DNA from 3 places in the Staphylococcus sp. CoH_129_LAB_1 genome. Region 3 is predicted to be linked to each of the others. Evidence: predicted binding sites of a transcription regulator. Region 3 holds the regulator's gene; each other region holds the start of a gene.
What was found. The regulator LexA, encoded in region 3, represses DNA repair genes until DNA is damaged. The targets are predictions, from matches to a motif close to CGAACATATGTTCG.
Positions count from the first base shown of each region.

Region 1: addB (helicase-exonuclease AddAB subunit AddB) is a predicted target of LexA. The motif match lies at 2,278-2,291, and genes of this name have one in related genera.
Region 2: uvrB (excinuclease ABC subunit UvrB) is a predicted target of LexA. The motif match lies at 5,596-5,609, and genes of this name have one in related genera.

Region 1 covers NZ_JBXWKZ010000011.1:14,135-21,691, reverse strand. The annotation lists gene addB (helicase-exonuclease AddAB subunit AddB) at 1-2,244, opposite strand, end outside; gene lepB (signal peptidase I) at 2,432-2,998, opposite strand; gene lepB (signal peptidase I) at 3,013-3,537, opposite strand; gene AC2FB1_RS04890 (TVP38/TMEM64 family protein) at 3,542-4,117, opposite strand; gene AC2FB1_RS04885 (glucose-6-phosphate isomerase) at 4,391-5,722, opposite strand; gene AC2FB1_RS04880 (argininosuccinate synthase) at 6,050-7,252, shown strand; gene argH (argininosuccinate lyase) at 7,245-7,557, shown strand, end outside.
Region 2 covers NZ_JBXWKZ010000014.1:10,656-18,212, forward strand. The annotation lists gene secA (preprotein translocase subunit SecA) at 1-2,014, shown strand, start outside; one part of gene prfB (peptide chain release factor 2) at 2,129-2,200, shown strand; one part of gene prfB (peptide chain release factor 2) at 2,202-3,242, shown strand; gene AC2FB1_RS05755 (COG3942 and LysM peptidoglycan-binding domain-containing protein) at 3,463-4,347, shown strand; gene AC2FB1_RS05760 (YfbR-like 5'-deoxynucleotidase) at 4,560-5,207, shown strand; gene AC2FB1_RS05765 (CsbA family protein) at 5,213-5,440, shown strand; gene uvrB (excinuclease ABC subunit UvrB) at 5,706-7,557, shown strand, end outside.
Region 3 covers NZ_JBXWKZ010000015.1:8,689-16,245, forward strand. The annotation lists gene AC2FB1_RS06025 (YneF family protein) at 1-107, opposite strand, end outside; gene tkt (transketolase) at 341-2,329, opposite strand; gene AC2FB1_RS06035 (DUF896 domain-containing protein) at 2,431-2,670, opposite strand; gene AC2FB1_RS06040 (GNAT family N-acetyltransferase) at 2,852-3,385, opposite strand; gene sosA (DNA damage-induced cell division inhibitor SosA) at 3,769-4,002, opposite strand; gene lexA (transcriptional repressor LexA) at 4,146-4,766, shown strand; gene AC2FB1_RS06055 (CAP domain-containing protein) at 4,970-5,995, opposite strand; gene guaC (GMP reductase) at 6,010-6,987, opposite strand; gene rpsN (30S ribosomal protein S14) at 7,266-7,535, opposite strand.

The sequences.
Region 1 (7,557 bases), on a different contig from region 3:
TGCTGTTAATAAGTAGTCCATACTATCATTTAATTCTTTATTTTCACTTATCACTTTGTAAGCATCAAGCCATGTATCTGCTACTGTTTCTTCTTCCAACCATGATTTCAACGCTTCAAATAAATGAATTTTAGTTTGATGTGAATGTTCCATTAATGTAAGAGGATAAGCATGATGAAGATAATGAATATTTTTAATATCTAAATTACTGAACAGTCCTTGAATCTGATCTAAAAATGGACTTTTCTCTTTTTCATCCCCTTGCATCCCCATAAGACTATATGAAAAAGTCATTTGTTCACATGCACGTGTCATAGCAATGTAGCATACAAATGCTTCGTCCATTTGTAAGATATCAGAAGTTGGACTTAGTTCAACACTTCCCTGTTCCTCTAACAAGCGCTTTTCTTCATCAGTGATTAAGCTTGAAGATGAAATAGACTGTGGCATCACTCCGTCATTCATCCCAACCATATAAACGTGTTTTTTATTATCAACTTTTGCTAAATCCATTGTCCCTATACTGACTTGATCCAACGTTTGAGGAATCATTACAAATTCGAGTTGTTCAAGTCCAATGTCAAAGACTTCTAAAAATCGATTTAAATTCATTTCTTCTTCTTCAAATACTGTAACTAAATCATCTAGTATTTGTATCAAACCATTCCATAATTGATCAATTTCTTCTGCCTTTTCATGCTCCCCTTTTAAATCTAGTTCATCACGATGTGCCATTAAATATTTAGGTAAATCAAAAGCTTCCATTGTTTCATAAAAAGCAGTCGCATAATCTCTAACACTTTTAGAGTGATGCATGGCTTGCTCAAAACGAAGTATTTTATTTACAATATCATTCTTCAAGCGTACGACATCTTCAAATGCTTCTCTTTCTTCTTCAGTTAATTGGTGCTCTTTGCGCCCCATCTTTGTAAAATTATCGATATTAAATAATTTATCATCTAGCCATCTTTTACCATAAATGCCTCGTTCAATGACAAAGTTTTCTAACAAATCAATTAAGTAACTACTATTTTTAAATTGATTAGACAGAATATTAGTTTTAAATAATCTCATCATTGGACTAAGTCCCATATTAGTTTGGATGACTTCTAATAAAGAACGTATCATTTCCATGATTGGATGATGTGTCATTGATTTTTTAGTATCAATATTATAAGGAATGTCGTACTGTGGCAAAATAGATTCAAATAAATAGGCATAGGCTTCATCTCTATATAAAATTGCAATATCTTGATATCTAAAGTGCTTATCACGTGTATCTTTAATAATACGTCGTGCTATTTCATTAACTTCTTCGCGCATATTCGATGACTCTAGTAAATCAATATCACCTTGAGATTGAGTTGGATTAACTTGGAGCGCGTCAAATTGTTGTTCTAATTGTAATAAATCCTTATTTTTGAATCGATGTGGTGTTGTAAAGTAGTGTTCATTTAAAGGTATATGTAATTCATTTGCAATTTCTTTTAAATGAATAAGGACGTCAGAAGGTTTTCTAAACATACTAAAGTGATCTTCATTACCATCTGTAGTTAATAATATAGTGACTTGTTTAGCGTTTTGTACTAATGCTTTAATAATTTGATATTCAAGTGTTGAAAAGTTATAAAATCCATCTATATAAATATCAGCATGTTTAATCCATTCGGATTTGTGCATTATTTCAATAAAATAATTAAGACTATCTTCAGCGGTAATAAATTCTCCACTTAATCGTTCTTCAAAATAATGATAAATAAGCGAAATATCTTCTAGTTTATGGCGTGTTCTTGTTTGTAATTCATTATCTTCTAAAAATGAATCAAGTTGATGTGGTGTTACAGAATATTTCTTAAAATCTTGGATTTGTTCACTTAATTTCTCACTAAAACCATAATAATTTGCTTGAGATTGATATAATTTCATTTCTGATTTATGTTGTTGCACAATATTGAATATCATCATTTCAATAGCTGCTTTAGTTAAACGTGTTTCGGTTAATCCACCGAGTTCTTGGAATATTCTATAGCTTAAGCGTTCAAAGTGTAAAACTTCCGTTCTTAAACTCCCGTTTAACTCTCGATCATTTACGAAAGATTGCTCTAATTGAAATGTACTTTGAGTAGGTGCAATTAAAATAATAGGATCTCCAAGAGGATTTTCTTTCATTTGTTGTTTAATATTTTTAATCATATGATACGATTTACCAGTACCGGCTCTTCCAAGATATGTATTTAATTCCATTATCTACACGCTCCTTCTAATTCATTTTATCACGGAACATACGTTCCTAAAAAGTGAAGTAGATAAAAAAATAAAAGTAGAATGCAAATTCACTTAAATTGATGTAACCCTTATAAAATTAGATTTAAATCCAACTTTTGAGATGCACATCAAATTGACATTCTACTTTCATTTTTAAATTTATATACTACTTATCTGGATTAAAATTAAATTTAAAATTATTTAATGGCCAAAATCTAAATGATACTTTACCAACGATTTGTTGTTTATCTATTAATCCAAATGCTCTACTATCTTTGCTGACTTCACGGTTATCTCCTAACACTAAGTATTTATTTTTAGGAATAACGTCAGAGTTAGGATTAGCATTAAGAAGATCTTTAGTTTCAAAAGACCCTGTAATGTACTCACCCTGTTTATGTTTTTCATTATAGTCTAAATATGGTTCATTTATTTTTTTTCCATTAACATATAGCTGATCTTTTTTATATGTCACACTATCTCCTGGTGTTCCTATTACTCTTTTAACATAGTCATCAGATTTATTAGCATGGAAAACAATAACATTTCCTTTTTTTATATCTCCTACTTTATAGCCTAGTATATTGACTATTACGTGTTGACCATCTTTTAATGTTGGATCCATTGAATCGCCTTTTATCGTATAAGATTTCGCAACAAAAGTGACTACAAGCCATACTAGTAATAAACCTACAGCTATTGCAATAATCCATTCTGTTATTTCTTTTTTCAAATATAACACCTCATCTATTGATTAAACTGATAGTTGAATGATTTAAAAGGATAATATCTTAGACTTACATCTCCTATAACGTCACTTTTTTTTATTAATCCATATCTTCGCGAATCAGTTAACGTATTACTATTATCATTCAATACTAGAAATGAATCAGTAGGAATGATATCACCATCAGTATTTTCTAAATCTCTCAAAGCAAAATCATTAATATCTCTATTTTTAGCATAATATTTATTCATTTGTCTATCATCTTTATATAATTTACCATGCTTTACTTCTATTGATTCGCCCGCTTTTCCAATGATACGACTAAAATGAATCTGATTATGGTGACGATACATAATAATATCGCCTTGATTTAACAGATTAAATGTTACTTTCAATTTATTAATCATTACATAATCATTTTTATTTAAAGTGGGTGCCATTTCATTAGTATGAACAATAGCACTTCTTAGTAAAAAGGTTTGAATAAAAATCACAAAAGCAATTGCTAAAATAATGGATATACTGGTATTTATAATTTTACGCAAATTCTCACTCCTCATGTGTTCCCATAAAATGTTTTTCAACTCTTTTTCCAATAAACCATATTGCTATAGTAACGACAATTAAAATAATTGCTCTTATTGGATGTGTCAGAAATGTAGTAACCTCTCTACCCATCACAGCTAAAAAAGAGATTGAGATAAGTTTTGATAATAATAAAATAATAAAGTAATTTTTCATTTTAATATAAGAAAAACTAGCTACAAAGTTCACTATGGTATTAGGTGTGAACGGAAAACACATGAGTATAAAAATAGGTACAAGTCCTTGTTTATCAATAAAATGAGTAAGTTTTTTAACACCTTTTTTTGCTTTAACTCTTTGCATAAACGATGCATCAACAAATTTTCTAAAAAAATAAAATACTGTGAAGGTTCCAGTGACAACACCTAACCAACTGATGATTATTCCAGTTATCAGTCCATAAACATGGACATTTAATACAACATAAAGTGTTAAAGGAAACACAGGTACAATTGCTCTTAAATAGAGAATAATAAAACCTGCAAAATATCCTAATTGTTGCAATATATTAAATAAGTGTTCAATTTGATGAAACATAATATCATCAAATCCTTTCTCAAATTTCATAACTCTCTATTTAGTATAAATTTTATTTTACACTGTTTATATTAAAAATCTATTAAATCATTTATAAATCAGTAGCAAGTAGGTAAAGTAAATTCTATGATGACTAACATTCTATACATTCGCACAAATATATATTCATAATTATTCTCTATAGTGTATTTAAAATAAAACAAAAGCCCGTCATTAGAGCATTCACTGCTCTTGACAGGCTAAATCAAATCATAATATAGACTTCATATGATATGATTATAAACGTTTTTCTAATTCTTTTTTCTTATCTTCATAACCTGGTTTACCAAGTAAAGCGAACATATTTTGTTTATAAGCTTCTACGCCAGGTTGGTTAAATGGATTAACACCTAATTGATAGCCACTCATTGCACAAGCTAATTCAAAGAAGTAAACGACGTAACCGAAAGTTTCTTCATCTAAACGTGGGATATTCACAACGATATTAGGCACACCACCATCAGTATGAGCTAATAATGTACCTTCAAATGCTTTTGTATTAACTTCATCGATTGTTTTTCCAGCTAAATAATTTAAACCATCTAAATCATCATCATCTTTTTCGATTGTAATGTCATGTTTAGGTTGATTTACTTTTACAACTGTTTCAAATAAGAAACGACGTCCTTCTTGAACATATTGACCTAATGAATGTAAATCAGTAGTATAGTTTGCACTTGAAGGATAAACACCTTTGAAATCTTTACCTTCAGATTCACCGTATAACTGTTTCCACCATTCATTAAAGTATTGCATTGACGGTTCATAGTTAATTAACATTTCAGTTGTATACCCTTTACTATAAAGAACGTTTCGAATTGTTGCATATTGATATGCAATATTCTCTTCTAAATTTTCAGATGAAAGTTCTTTACGCGCTTTATTTGCCCCATTCATTATTGCTTCAATATCAATACCTGCAGTCGCAATTGGTAATAATCCTACTGCAGTTAATACTGAATATCGACCGCCTACATCATCAGGTACAACAAACGTTTCATAATTTTCATTATCTGCTAATTGTTTCAATGCACCTTTTGCTTTATCAGTTGTAGCAAAAATACGTTGTTTTGCTTCTTCTTTACCATATTTTTCTTCAACTAATTGTTTAAATAATCTAAATGCTACAGCAGGCTCAGTAGTTGTTCCTGATTTAGAAATAACATTTACTGAAAAATCTTTATCAGATAAATAATTCACTAGTTCTTGTGTATAACTTGAAGATAAGTGATTTCCTACAAATACAATTTCTGGATATTCTGTACTGTTACGGAAAGACGAAGTAAGCATTTCAATTGCAGCACGTGCACCTAAATATGAACCGCCAATTCCGATAACTACCAATACATCTGAATTAGATTGAATATGTTTTGCTGCTTTTTGAATTCTTGAAAACTCTTCTTTATCGTAATCTTCAGGTAAATTTACCCACCCTAAGAAATCATTTCCAGCACCTGTACCTTCATGAATCGTTTTATGAATTGTTTTTACAATATCTTTTTGTTGATCAAGTTCATGTTGACCAAAAAATTCTAATGTTTTGTCATAATCTAATTGAATATGAGTCATTTCTAAATCCTCCAATGCTTATGAATTAGTTTCATTTTACTAACTTTAAGTTATCTATTCAATGAACAAGTTCAATTATTCAAAAAATAGTCTGTTTTTTTTATCGAATAATTAAATAACTTTATCTTGTAATGAATAAACAATTGCAAAATCAATACACTATTTATTTCTAATAATATTCAATAAATACAGAAACAGCAATAGATGATTAATTATATTCTAAACATCTTGATTTTGTATAAATATGTAAAAAAATGGTTTTATTTTCATATTAAATCTGTTAATATAGAATTATATTAATTTTCAGAAAAAAATTGAGGTGACAATATGAAAGATAAAATTGTTTTAGCTTATTCAGGTGGATTAGATACTAGTGTAGCCGTTAAATGGCTTATAGATAAAGGATATGATGTAGTTGCAGTATGCTTAGATGTTGGCGAAGGTAAAGATTTAGATGTCGTTTACTCTAAAGCGTTAGATATGGGTGCCGTCGAATGTCATATTATTGATGCAACTAAAGAATTTAGTGAAGATTACGTAAGTTATGCGATAAAAGGAAATTTAATGTATGAAAACAGTTATCCTTTAGTATCAGCACTTTCTAGACCATTAATAGCGAAAAAATTAGTAGAAATTGCCGAACAAACAAAGTCAATCGGTATCGCACATGGTTGTACTGGTAAAGGTAATGACCAAGTACGTTTTGAAGTAGCGATTAAAGCGCTGAATCCTAATTTGAAAACATTTGCTCCTGTTAGAGAATGGGGTTGGAGTCGTGAAGAAGAAATTGACTATGCAGTCAAACATGGCATTCCTGTAAGTATTAATCATGATTCACCTTATTCAATTGACCAAAATTTATGGGGACGTGCAAATGAATGTGGTATTTTAGAAGATCCATATGCTGCTCCACCGGAAGATGCTTTTGATTTAACCGCTGAATTAGAAGATACACCGAATACACCAGATGAAATCGTTTTAACATTTAAAAATGGTATTCCTGTTCAACTGAACCATAAAGACTATGATTTAGATCAGTTGATTTTGACATTAAATGATTTAGCTGGTAAACATGGCATCGGACGTATCGATCACGTAGAAAATCGTTTAGTAGGTATAAAATCACGTGAAGTATATGAAACACCTGGTGCTGAGGTTATATTAAAAGCTCATAAAGCTTTAGAAACATTGACATTAACTAAAGATGTGGCACATTTTAAACCAGTCATTGAAAAACAATTTGCTGAACAAACATATAATGGTTTATGGTTCTCACCTTTAACAGATAGCCTAAAACAATTCATCGATAGTACTCAACAATATGTTGAAGGAGATGTCAGAGTTAAATTATTTAAAGGTAATGCTATTGTTAATGGTAGAAAATCACCTTATACACTTTATGATGAAAAGTTAGCTACTTATACTAAAGAAGATGCTTTTGATCAATCAGCTGCAGTCGGCTTTATCGATATTTATGGACTACCAACTCAAGTAAATGCTTATTTACACGGAGGTTATAGTAATGAGTAATAAAGCATGGGGCGGTCGTTTCCAACAACAACCTGAAGAGTGGGTAGATGAGTTTAATGCTTCTATTGACTTTGACCAAACGCTTTTAGATGAAGACATTCAAGGTAGTATTGCACATGCAACAATGCTTGCGCACCAAAATATCATTTCTGAAGAAGAAAAAAATGCGATTGTAAAAGGCTTGAAAGATATTCAAGCAGATTTTCATAATCACAATATTGAATTTAAACATTCTTTAGAAGATATACATTTAAATATCGAACATGAACTAATACAACGTATTGGAGATCCAGGTGGTAAGTTGC
Region 2 (7,557 bases), on a different contig from region 3:
AAAAGATATTACTTATAGTACAAATAACGAATTAGGCTTTGATTACTTAAGGGATAATATGGTGAATTATGCTGAAGAACGTGTAATGAGACCGTTGCATTTTGCGATTATTGATGAGGTTGACTCTATTTTAATAGATGAGGCACGTACACCGCTAATTATTTCAGGTGAAGCTGAAAAATCAACTTCTCTTTATACTCAAGCGAATGTCTTTGCTAAAATGCTTAAAGCAGATGAAGATTATAAGTATGATGAAAAAACAAAGGCTGTTCATTTAACGGAACAAGGTGCAGATAAAGCAGAACGCATGTTTAAAATTGATAATTTATATGATGTTCAAAATGTAGATATTATTAGTCATATTAACACTGCTTTAAGAGCACATGTTACTTTACAACGTGACGTTGATTATATGGTTGTGGATGGAGAAGTATTAATTGTAGACCAATTTACTGGTCGTACAATGCCTGGACGTCGTTTTTCTGAAGGATTGCATCAAGCCATTGAAGCAAAAGAAGGCGTAAAAATTCAAAATGAATCTAAGACAATGGCATCAATTACATTCCAAAACTACTTCCGTATGTACAATAAATTAGCGGGAATGACTGGTACTGCTAAAACTGAAGAAGAAGAATTCCGTAATATTTATAATATGACAGTAACTCAAATCCCAACGAATAAACCTGTTCAACGTCAAGACAAATCTGATTTAATTTATATTAGTCAAAAAGGAAAATTTGACGCAGTTGTAGACGATGTGGTTGAAAAACATAAACAAGGACAACCCGTTTTATTAGGTACTGTTGCAGTAGAAACAAGTGAATACATTTCGAATTTATTGAAAAAACGTGGTGTACGTCATGATGTTTTAAATGCCAAAAACCATGAAAGAGAAGCTGAAATTGTAGCAAATGCGGGACAAAAAGGTGCAGTTACTATTGCTACTAATATGGCCGGACGTGGAACAGACATTAAATTAGGTGAAGGCGTAGAAGAAATAGGTGGCCTTGCAGTAATAGGTACCGAAAGACATGAATCTCGTCGTATTGATGATCAGTTGCGTGGTCGTTCAGGTCGTCAAGGTGATAAAGGGGATAGTCGTTTCTATCTATCATTACAAGATGAATTAATGGTTCGTTTTGGTTCTGAAAGACTTCAAAAAATGATGAATCGTTTAGGTATGGATGATTCAACGCCAATAGAATCTAAAATGGTTTCACGTGCAGTTGAATCAGCTCAAAAACGTGTTGAAGGAAATAACTTTGATGCACGTAAACGAATTCTTGAATACGATGAAGTTTTACGTAAACAACGTGAGATTATTTATAATGAACGTAATAGTATTATAGATTCAGAGGATAGTTCAGAAATTGTTATTGCAATGATGCGTACTACTTTACAGAGAGCTATTAACTATTATATTAATGATGAAGATGATAACCTTGATTATGGACCATTTATAGATTATGTTAATGATGTGTTTATTCAAGAAGGAGAATTAACAGAAGAAGAAATTAAAGGTAAAGATTCTGAAGACATTTTCGAAGTGGTGTGGACTAAAATTGAAAAAGGCTATGAAAGTCAAAAAGAAAAAATTGGAGATCAAATGCCTGAATTTGAACGTATGATTTTATTACGTTCTATTGATACGCATTGGACTGATCACATTGATACAATGGATCAGTTGCGCCAAGGTATACACTTACGTTCATATGCTCAACAAAATCCACTTCGTGATTACCAAAATGAAGGACACGAGTTATTTGACTTAATGATGCAAGCTATTGAAGAAGATACGTCTAAATATATATTAAAATCAGTTATTCAAGTAGACGAACAAGTTGAACGTGAAAAAACAACAGATTTTGGTAAGGCACAACATGTATCTGCTGAAGATGGTAAAGAAAAAGCGAAAAAACAACCTATTGTCAAAGGTGAGAAAATCGGACGTAATGATCCTTGTCCTTGTGGTAGTGGTAAAAAATATAAAAATTGCCATGGTAAAGAAGAATAATATCAACTAAATATTATTAGGCGAGATTGTGACGTATATTGCTTATCATTTAATAGCTTCTGTCACGATCTCGTATTTTATTTAAAGAATTTATAAATAAAGGAGACATAAACAGTGGAATTATCAGAAATTAAACGTAATATTGATGAATATAATAATGATTTAGAACAAATTAGGGGGTCTCTTTGACTTAGAAAATAAAGAAACCAATATTCAAGAATATGAAGAAATGATGACAGAACCGGATTTTTGGAATGATCAAAATAAAGCTCAAAATATTATTGATAAAAATAATGCATTAAAGTCGGTAGTTAATGGTTACTATGAACTCAACCAAAAATTAGAAGATATGACTGCAACATGGGAATTACTTCAAGAGGAATATGATGATGAAATCAAAGAAGATTTAGAACAAGATAGTGTAGCATTCAGAGAACAAGTAGATCAGTTTGAATTGCAATTATTGTTAGATGGCCCCCATGATGCAAATAATGCCATTTTAGAGTTACATCCTGGCGCTGGGGGTACTGAATCTCAAGACTGGGCAAGTATGTTATTAAGAATGTATCAAAGATATGGTGAACAACAAGGTTTTAAAGTAGAAACGCTAGATTATTTACCAGGTGATGAAGCGGGAGTAAAAAGTGTGACATTATTAATTAAAGGTCATAATGCTTACGGTTACTTAAAAGCAGAAAAAGGAGTACATCGCCTTGTAAGAATTTCACCTTTTGATTCATCTGGAAGACGTCATACATCATTTGCTTCTTGTGATGTTATACCGGAATTTGATAATGATGAAATAGAAATTGAAATTAATCCTGATGATATTACGGTAGATACATTTAGAGCGTCAGGTGCAGGTGGACAACATATCAATAAAACAGAATCTGCAATCCGTATTACTCACCATCCAACTGGAATTGTAGTGAATAACCAAAATGAACGTTCTCAAATCAAAAACCGTGAAGCTGCAATGAAAATGTTGAAATCTAAATTATATCAATTAAAGTTAGAAGAGCAAGAACGTGAAATGGCAGAAATTCGTGGTGAACAAAAGGAAATAGGATGGGGAAGTCAAATTCGTTCATATGTATTCCATCCATACTCTATGGTAAAAGATCATCGTACAAATGAAGAAACTGCTAAAGTAGATGCAGTAATGGATGGAGATATTGCCCCATTCATAGAAGCTTACTTACGACAAACAATGTCACAAAATGATTAATTTAATTGTTTGTGATAAAAAATAAAAATTTAAAAAACTAAGTAAATCTAACTTTAAAATGTAATTCATGATTGGTAATATTACCAATTCAATCAATTTAAACTAATTTAGGAGTGTTATTTAACCTTTATATTACAAGGTTTTAACATTCCTCTTTTTTAATGTTGTTTATGCTAAAGTATTAATGAACAAAAATACATTACAGCAAAGGAATGACAACATGTTAAAAAAATCAATGACTGTAACATTTGCTTCAATTGTAGCAATTACTGGTTTAAATACATTAGCACATGCACAACAAACACACATTGTTAAAGAAAAAACAAATGTAGAAATACTGGCACAACAATTTTCTACAACTGCAGATGAAATTAAAAAATTAAATCATATAACTAACGATGAAATTGAAAAAGATGCTTCAATAGTCGTACCTGATAAAGATATCGTTGAAGTTAAATCTGGTGATACATTAAATAAAATTGCAAAAGCGTATCATTTAACATTAGATGAATTATATGCATTTAATCCAGGAGTAACACCGTTAATTCATCCTGGTGATTTAATTGCAGTAAGTGACAAAGGTTCAGCAACATTAGAAAGTCAATTGATAAGTGATAGTGATGTATACACTATCCCTTATTCAATTGAAGCTGCGCCGTTAAGCTATAATAGCACTGAAACTGGGGCATATGTGGCACCTTCATCATATGTTAATAGTAGTAATTACAATACAGAAACAGTAAGTGCACCAGTATATTATAATAGTAGTGCTTTAAATAACCAAGGTAATCATTACTATTTTGGTAACTGTACATATTATGCATTTGATCGTAGACAACAGTTAGGACGTTCAGTAGGTAGCTATTGGGGAAATGCAAATAATTGGGCAAACTCAGCTAGATCTGCTGGCTTAGTGGTCGATCATCGTCCTGAAGTAGGCGCTATTTTCCAAACAACAGCGGGTTATTATGGTCATGTGGGTGTCGTAGAACGTGTAAACAACGATGGTTCATTTTATGTTTCAGAGATGAATTGGAATGGTCATTTCAATGATGTTACAAATAGAACAATTCATAGTTCATCAGGTTATAATTTTATACACTAATCTATATGCTAAAGAATTTACAATAGTTAAACATCAGCAAAGTATGTGCTTTGTTGATGTTTTTTAATTATTAGCAAACATACAGGTCATTGTTTAAAAGTAGAAATGAAAAGTCCCGAAATTAATATAATTAAAACTTTTTATAGAAACATTGATTGATATAATAAATACAAGTATAATTTTTATTTAATAACATATGGAGGTATAACATTATGGGGGTTCATCAATACTTTAAACGTTTATCTGATCTTGAAAAATTAATTAGATTACCAGGGAAATTCAAATATTTTGAGCATAATGTTGCAGCACATTCTTTTAAAGTTACTAAAATAGCACAATATTTAGCAACAGTTGAAGAATATCATGGTAATACGATTGATTGGAAAAGTTTGTATGAAAAAGCCCTTAATCATGATTTTGCAGAGGTATTTACAGGGGATATTAAAACACCAGTTAAATATGCAAGTAAAGAATTAAAAATGTTATTTTCTCAAGTCGAAGAAGAAATGGTAGATACGTTTATTAATGAAGAAATTCCAAAGCCATATCAAGATATTTATCGGAAAAGACTTCAAGAAGGAAAAGATGATTCTATAGAAGGTCAAATTTTATCGGTAGCTGATAAAATTGATTTATTGTATGAAACATTTGGTGAAATTCAAAAGCGTAATCCTGAAGCTCTGTTTTTTGAAATTTATGAACATAGTTTAGAAACAATAATGCAGTTTGATCATTTAAGTTCGGTACAAGATTTTATTGATCACGTTATACCAGAAATGCTTACGGAAAACTTTATTCCTCGTGCTGAACTGCGAGAAACAACAATGACTATTTTAGAAAGACGAAGACGAAATGGGTGAATATAATGATATGGTATGCTTTAGCTGCTTTCTTTCCATGTATCTTAGTTATTGTATTTAGTGTAATTACCAGAAGTAAATGGGTAGGCGTTATTGTAACATTAATATTAATTGCCGCTTCAGTGTACAAGGGATTCTTTCATAATGAATGGATTATATTTTTAGATGTAGTATCTATCCTAGCTGGTTATGTGATTATTGATAATTTAGAATTTCACAAACATCAAGACTAAGCCAAAAAAATTGCAGTACTATACCATTTGTTTTATATTATTAATACATATCTAAAAAAATACGTCAACATACTAAGATGAGTCATAAATATAGAGAAGCGATTTATATTTGTGTCTCATTTTTTATATGTATAAAAAGTAACGACAAACGTAAGCGAACAAACGTTTGTTTTTTTATTCGATTTTTTGTTAAAATGAGCATAAATAATATTATTTTTAATGAAATGAATTATTAATAAAATTAACTGAGGAGGCGCTTGAAAGAATGGTAGAACATCATCCTTTTAAATTAAATTCTGAATTTGAACCACAAGGGGACCAGCCTCAAGCTATAAAAAAAATTGTTGAAGGTGTTAAAGCTGGTAAACGCCACCAAACATTACTTGGTGCAACAGGTACAGGTAAAACATTTACAATGAGTAATGTTATTAAAGAAGTTGGAAAACCTACGTTAATAATAGCGCATAATAAAACGTTAGCAGGTCAATTGTATAGTGAATTTAAAGAGTTTTTTCCTGAAAATAGGGTAGAGTATTTCGTAAGTTACTACGATTACTATCAACCTGAAGCATATGTGCCATCAACTGATACATTTATTGAAAAAGACGCCTCAATTAACGATGAGATTGATCAACTTCGACATTCAGCTACAAGTGCTTTATTCGAACGTGATGATGTAATTATTATTGCAAGTGTAAGTTGTATTTATGGTTTAGGTAATCCAAAAGAATATAAAGATTTAGTTGTTAGCGTTCGAGTAGGAATGGAAATGGATAGAAGTGAGCTTCTTCGAAAATTAGTCGATGTCCAGTATTCAAGGAACGATATCGATTTTCAACGTGGTACGTTCAGAGTACGAGGAGATGTTGTAGAAATCTTTCCCGCTTCAAGAGAAGAAATGTGTATTCGAGTCGAGTTCTTTGGCGATGAAATTGACAGGATTAGAGAAGTAAATTATCTTACTGGTGAAGTAATACGTGAAAGAGAACATTTTGCTATATTCCCTGCTTCTCACTTTGTTACTAGAGAAGAAAAAATGAAAGACGCTATTGAACGTATTGAAAAAGAACTTGAAGAGCGATTAAAAGAATTGAAAGCTGAAAATAAATTATTAGAAGCACAACGTCTAGAACAACGTACAAATTATGATTTAGAAATGATGAGAGAGATGGGATTTTGTTCAGGAATAGAGAATTATTCTGTTCATTTGACATTAAGACCACTCGGTTCTACCCCTTATACATTACTTGATTATTTTGATGATGATTGGCTTGTAATGATAGATGAGTCACACGTGACGTTACCTCAAATTAGAGGTATGTTTAACGGAGACCAAGCACGTAAAAAAGTACTTGTAGATCATGGCTTCCGTTTACCAAGCGCCATGGATAACCGTCCACTTAAATTTGAAGAATTTGAACAAAAAACGAAACAACTCGTTTATGTTTCAGCAACACCAGGTCCATATGAAATTGAACATACTGATAAAATGGTAGAACAAATTATTCGACCAACTGGTTTATTAGATCCTAAAATTGATGTTCGACCTACGAAGAATCAAATTGATGATTTACTCAGTGAAATTCAAGAAAGAATTGATAGGAATGAACGTGTGCTTGTAACAACCTTAACTAAAAAAATGAGTGAAGATTTGACAACGTATATGAAAGAGGCAGGAATTAAAGTGAATTATCTTCATTCTGAAATCAAAACACTTGAACGTATAGAAATTATACGTGATTTAAGAATGGGCACATATGATGCTGTGGTAGGTATCAATTTGCTTAGAGAGGGTATCGATATACCTGAGGTGTCGTTAGTTGTTATTTTAGATGCAGATAAAGAAGGATTTTTACGTTCAAATCGTTCACTTATTCAAACCATTGGACGTGCTGCCCGTAACGATAAAGGAGAAGTTATCATGTATGCCGATAAGATAACAGACTCTATGCAATACGCAATTGATGAAACACAGCGTCGTCGAGAAATACAAATGGCACATAACGAAAAATATGGTATTACTCCTAAAACAATCAATAAAAAAATACATGACGTTATCAGTGCTACAGTTGATAATAATGAAACAAATGAAAAACAACAAACTGAAGTACCTAAGA
Region 3 (7,557 bases):
TTTTTTTTCAAATAGTCCATCATATATTTTCTTGCTAAGAAGAAACCACCAACTAGTCCGATGATTAGTGCTACAATGATTAATAAAATTGCTAACCAAGTTGCCATTGTTTCACCCACTTTCTATATCCTACTGAATTTTACTAAATAACTATCTTGATTTCAAGAGTTAGTTTTAGAATAAAATCACTTATCTTTTATATTAACAAACTGTTTAGTACGAATACTAATATTTGTAAACAACTTCATATAAAGTGATATTTACATAATAAAAAAGAGTAGGTAAGAATCCTCATTTTGAATTCATTTCCTACTCCCTCTACGTTGACTAAATCATGATATTAAAAAGTACGTATTTGATTTAAAATATTTTCTTTAGTAAAGCCATATTTTTCAACAACTAAGTCTCCAGGTGCACTGGCACCAAAACCATCAATTCCAATGACTTTACCTTCAGTTCCTACATATTTATGCCAGCCTAGTGGTGAAGCCATTTCAATTGCAACACGTTTAGTCAATTCTTTTGGAATAATTGATTCTTTATACTCGTCTGATTGTTGTTCAAAAGCGAACCAGTTTGGCATAGAAACTACTCTTACACCTTTACCTTGTTTATCTAAATCTTTTGCTGCTTCAATCGCTAAGCTTACTTCTGAACCCGTTGCTAACAATAGGTATTCAGGTTTAGTTTCAGTTTCAAATACAACATATGCACCTTTACGAACACCTTTTTCAACAGTTTCTTCGTCTACATCTAAATAAGGAAGATTTTGACGAGTTAGAACTAAAGATGTTGGAGTTTGTTCAGATTCTAATGCAACTTCCCACGCTACTCTTGTTTCATTACCATCTGCTGGACGAATTACGTTCATATTTGGAATAGCTCTTAGCCCTGCTAACTGTTCAATAGGTTCGTGCGTTGGACCATCTTCACCTACAGCTATTGAATCATGCGTGAAGATAAATGTTGCATTCAATCCCATAATTGCAGATAAACGTAATGCTGGTTTTAAGTAATCACTAAACACAAAGAATGTAGCAGCGTAAGGATGTAGGCCACCATGTGCTGCCATACCATTTACTGCTGCACCCATAGCAAATTCTCTTACACCAAACCAAATATTCTTACCTTCTGGCGTATTAGAATTGTAATCTTTAGCTTCTTTAACATTTGATTTATTAGATCCTGCTAAATCTGCAGAACCACCAAAGAATGAAGGAACAGATTTGCTAATTGCTTGAATAATTCCTCCAGAATCCGCACGTGTAGCTGCATTATGATCACTGCCGAATTTCGGTAAATCATCTTTATAATTTTTAGGTAATTTACCACTAATTGCTAATTTAAATTCTTCAGCTAATTCTGGATATTTTTCTGCATAAGTTTCTAATTTTTCTTTCCACTCATCCTCATGCTCATTTGCACGTTTTAACATTGTTGTTTGGAAAATTTCATATACTTCTTCTGGAACATTGAAACGTTTTTCTGGATCTAATCCATATGCTTCAAATGTAAGTTCTCTTTCATCCGCACCAAGTGGAGATCCGTGAACACCATTTGTACCACTAACGTTTGGCGCACCATAACCGATGATTGTTTTAACTTCAATCATAGTAGGACCATTTTGTTGTTTAGCTTTAGTAATAGCATTATCAATTTCTTCTAAATTGTTACCATCTTTTACTAAAATATGGTTCCATCCGTAACTTTCAAAACGTTGTTTTACATCTTCAGAGAAAGCTTTGTTAAGTTCACCATCAAGTGAAATATCATTTGAGTCGTATAAGACAATAAGTTTATCTAATTGATTATGACCAGCAAATGAAGCTGCTTCATGGGAAATACCTTCCATTAAATCTCCATCTGAAGCTAACACGTAAGTATAGTGATCTACAACTTTAATGTCATCTTTATTAAATTTGCCACCTAAATGAGTTTCAGCTAAAGCCATTCCTACAGACATAGCAAATCCTTGTCCTAATGGGCCTGTTGTGACTTCAACACCATCAGTATGACGGAACTCAGGATGACCAGGTGTTTTAGAACCCCATTGTCTGAATTGTTTTAATTCCTCTAATTCTAAGCTTCCAGAAACATGTAATAAACTGTAAAGTAAAGCAGAGCCATGACCTGCAGATAAAATAAATCTATCTCTGTTAAAGTAGTCTTTAGATTGTGGATTAAAGTTTAAATGGCGAGTCCAAAGTGTGTAGGCCATTGGTGCAGCTCCCATAGGCAGACCAGGATGACCCGAATTTGCTTCTTCAATCGCATCAATACTTAGTGCACGAATCGTATCAATAGCTAATTGATCTTTTTCATTAAACATCTTACATACTTCCCTTCTAGTATTAATCATCTTTTTTATATTATAACTTAAAAATATAGTAAATGATAAGATTATAATTTTAATGATTAAAATATAGTTAACTATTGATTATGCTTTTTACTTTCTTGGATTTTTTTGAGTTTCTCCGGCGTTACATCATTGCCTTCTGGATCAATAACTTTTGTGCTTTCAATTTGTTGTTTGAAACCTTTTCTAAAAGAATCTAAATATTGTTTACGTAACTTAGATTGCTCTTTTGCCTCAGCTTCTGTTAGACCTTGTTCTTTTTTCTTCTTAGCTAATTCATTAATTCTATCTATATTCAAATTATTTTCAGACATATAATCACTCTTCCTATTTTAAATTTATTAACATCAATTACCTTATTAAATAAAACTAAATAAGAGATAAAAATATCAAATATGAATCATTTCTCTCATTCTAAAATAAAGTACTTTTAATATAATAGTTTATATTCCCATTTCTTAAAATCTTTAACTTCTTTTCACCTTATTATTATTTCTAGTTATTGAAAAATACATCTGGATATTCAATTATACCTGACTCTATTTTTAATGCATTTTCTTTTAATTCAATAGCCATTAAAAACTCATCTGGCACTTCAAACGGAGCTTTAAGCTCCCATTTAGATGCTTTTTTAAATCCAAATTTAGGATAATAATTTGAATGTCCCATTACAATTACTGATCCAAAATTTAACGACCTTGCTTTATCTAAAGCAGTTGTTATTAAACGTTTACCTACACCTCTATTTTGATACTCCGGTAAAACAGACACAGGCGCCAAAGCTAATGATGCTTTTTTATTTTCATTATTGATAATAAAAATTTTAGACAACAATATATGACCTATGATTTTTCCATTATATAGCGCAACTAATGATAAATCAGGAATAAATGCATCTGAATTTCTCAAATTTGCAACTAAACTATGTTCATCTTGATCACTATATGGTTCATTTTCAAATGCTTTTTTTACAATTTGCTCAGTAAACTGATAATCTTCTTTTGTTTCTTTTCTAATTATAAAATTCACTATCTCACCTTATCATTTTAAATTTAATGACTAAATAGTATTAACATGAACTATTCAAATCATTTTTATAAAAGCTAAAGATTATTCATTCATAGTCATATAATCTACTTTCTACTATTTTAACATGTCCACCATATTCAACTTAAATATTGACTTGTTCTTTATGATAAAGAAAACAAACTATTATGCTATTATTTTTTAGTTTACACATTTATCAGCTAATCATTGTAAATTCAAAGATATTAGAATGCTAAGACATCATCTAAAATATGTAAGTATATTATTATAATAAAATACCGCAAATTTTACTAAAATCCACGGTATTTTCATATATTTTAATTTTCTAATGTTGATTAAAAACAAAAACTGATAATCCTCAAACTTTATTTAACTAATGCGAACACTTTATAGTCTGTTTGTTCTGTATTATCTTGAACGTCGTTCTTATTATTCTCATTTAAAATCGCTTTTTTCGGGATAGTATGATCAGTGATTTCGTACGTGTGTTCCATATGAGCGTTCTGATATAAATTTATGAAAAACACCAAAAAAACGATGCAAGATACTACTAGAACAGTTATATTTGTAATGATATTACTAGTATGATTACGAAACATTTAACTACACCCCTAGAACATTTGTTTGTATATAAAGTTTAACAGAACGGATGTTCTTAGTCAAGACTATTGCGAACAAATGTTTGTTTAAAAATTTAAAAAATGCTATACTATATTAAAATAAATCTAGGGAGTGCCTATATATGAGAGAATTAACAAAAAGACAAAGTGAGATTTATGACTATATTAAACATGTTGTTCAAACAAAGGGCTATCCGCCAAGTGTAAGAGAAATTGGTGAAGCAGTTGGTCTTGCTTCAAGTTCAACAGTTCACGGTCATTTATCTAGACTAGAAGAAAAAGGTTATATAAGAAGAGATCCTACTAAGCCTAGAGCAATTGAAATTGTTAGTGATCAAAATAATGACATGACTAGAGAAGAAACTATTTATGTTCCTGTTATCGGTAAAGTTACAGCCGGAGTTCCAATTACCGCAGTCGAAAATATAGAAGAATACTTTCCATTACCAGAACATTTAACGTCTACACATAATAGTGATGTATTCATTTTAAATGTTATTGGCGAAAGTATGATTGAAGCAGGTATCTTAGATGGTGATAAAGTTATTGTTAGAAGCCAAACTATTGCTGAAAATGGAGATATTATCGTAGCAATGACTGAAGATGATGAAGCTACTGTAAAACGCTTTTTCAAAGAAAAAAATCGATATCGTTTACAACCAGAAAATAGTGCTATGAGTCCTATATATTTAGATAATGTAACAGTTATCGGTAAAGTCATTGGTCTATATAGAGAATTGTAGTTTATATCTTTTTCGTTACGTTAAAATCTCTTATATATGTTTAATATATAAAAAACTAGAAGCGCATAGCCGCTTCTAGTTTTATTTTTTATTTAAAATCTCTTTTACTTTATCAAGTATGTCTTTTTTCTTATTTTTCTTTGTAGGCATAATATCAACTTCCTTGCAAAAAGAAAATACCCCTATATACTATAAATCAAACATTATCCTGTGTAGTTTTCTGTCCAAAATGGTTGTCGATGATTATTAAAATCTACACCTACACCTAATGTATTAACGTGCGTATTTAAAATATTTTCCCGGTGTCCTAGAGAATTCATAAGTCCTTCGTGAGCATAAATACTACTTTGTTGACCATAAGCTAAATTTTCGGCAGCAGTATTAAATTGAATACCATCACGTTTCATTCTATCGAAAGGTGAATGACCATTTAAATCAGTATGATCAAAATAATTATTTTTAACCATATCTTCACTATGTTTTCTTGCAGTATTAGATATTTTTTTAGAATAATCCAATGTATTTAATCCGTGTTGTTTTCTTTCTGCATTAACTAAATCAAAATTTTGATATTCAAAGCTTTTTTCTAGCGTTGTAGATGGTGCACCATATTGCTTTTGTAATCGATTTTCCATTGATTCACTCACTTGCAATAAAGCTGTTAAGTTATTTTGATTATGTTTATCGTAAAATACTGTTGTATAAATATTATCTTTATAAAAAATATCATATTCATTATTTTTTACAACAAAACGATAACGTCCTTTTGCAATTTTATCTACTGGTTTACCAAGACGCTGTTCGACCACCCTTTTAGGAGTATTGTATTTGATTTTAGATTTTGAAGTTATAATATTTTGATTACTAAACAAAGCAGTTACTTTATTATTAATGTAACTTACCATTAAGAAATTTTGATAATCATTATTATAATAAGTATACCATTTTGTACCATATTCATTTGAAGTCACTCTTTTGGGTCGTCCTATCTTACTTTCTACTTCTTTTTGAGACATATTTAATTGAATATTATTAACTGCAAATTCTTGTTTGTTTGGAACCTTAAGTAGGTTATTTTTAGAACTTGTGTCCTCATTCATTAAATATTCTATTTTGTCTCTTACATTATTTTGCAAATTAATAAAAAATTGAGTTTCTTCCATAGGTTTTATAAAGATAAATAACAAAAATATTGCAGTAAATAAAAGAAACTTTTTAATAACATTCACCCACTAAACATGTATTAATCTCTATCGCCATTAAAAATTGAGTTTCTTACAATAACGTAGTCAACTGTAGTTAGTGATTTTAAATCCTTGCCACCTGCATACGAAATCGAACTTTGAAGGTCTTGTTGCATTTCAATTAATGTATCTTGTAATGAACCTTTGTGTTCAACAAACATTTTTTTACCTTCAACGTTTTTATGTTCACCTTTTTGGAATTCAGAAGCACTACCAAAATATTCTTTATAACACTTTCCATCTAATTCAACCGTTTCACCTGGAGATTCTTCATGAGCAGCGAATAATGAACCAATCATAACCATAGTAGCTCCAAATCGAATAGATTTAGCGATGTCTCCATGTGTTCTAATACCACCATCAGCAATTATGGGTTTACGTGCAGCTTTACTACAAATATTTAATGCAGCTAATTGCCATCCTCCTGTACCAAATCCTGTTTTAACCTTTGTAATACATACTCGTCCTGGACCTATACCAACTTTAGTAGCATCTGCACCAGCATTTTCTAATTCTCTTACTCCCTCAGGTGTTCCAACATTACCAGCAATAACAAATGATTGAGGAATATGTTTTTTTATATGCTTAATCATGTTAATAACCGAATTAGCATGACCATGAGCGATATCAATCGTAATATATTCAGGTATTAGGTGCTCAGATTTTAGCTTTTCTATAAATTCAAATTCAGTTTCTTTTACACCAACTGAAATCGAAGCGAAAAGCCCTTTATCTTGCATTTTTTTGATAAATGGAATACGGCTCGCTTCATCAAAACGATGCATAATGTAAAAATAGTCGTTTTCTGCAAACCATTCAGCTAAAGATTCATTCATAACTGTTTGCATATTTGCAGGAACCACTGGTAACTTAAAAGTTTTAGGTCCGAATTGTACAGTCGTGTCACACTCAGATCTACTATTAACAATACATTTATTTGGAATTAATTGAATATCTTCATAATCAAAAATTTTCATACTTTAAATTTCCCCTATACATTTTAAATTTAAAAAACGATGTAGGACATAAATAAACTCTTAGACGATTGAATCACTTATAGGTTCTAAATAATTAGAATAATATAACTATAGAGCAATTTAATTTCAAAACTAGATAAAGTATCTAATCTTTACAAATTCATTTATAACATAAGTTAGAGCGAGAAATCACTTTTTTCTCGCTCTCATTATTTATATCCTTATTTACTTTACAATTTTTTAAATACAATGTAAATGGACTAAAGTATTAGTTTTAATTACCAACTAGATTTTTTCACACCAGGAATTTGTCCTTTATGTGCATGTTCTCGAAATGCAATTCTAGACATTTCAAATTTTCTCATTACACCTCTAGGACGTCCTGTAACTTTACATCTTCTTGTTAAACGTGTTGGAGATGAATCTCTTGGCAATCTTTTTAATGCTTCATAATCTCCTTTCTCTTTAAGTTCTTTACGTAATTCATAATACTGATTTACTAATTTTTCTCTTTTCAATTCTTTAGCTATTTTAGATTTTTTAGCCATACATAATCTCCTTTTTACAAAT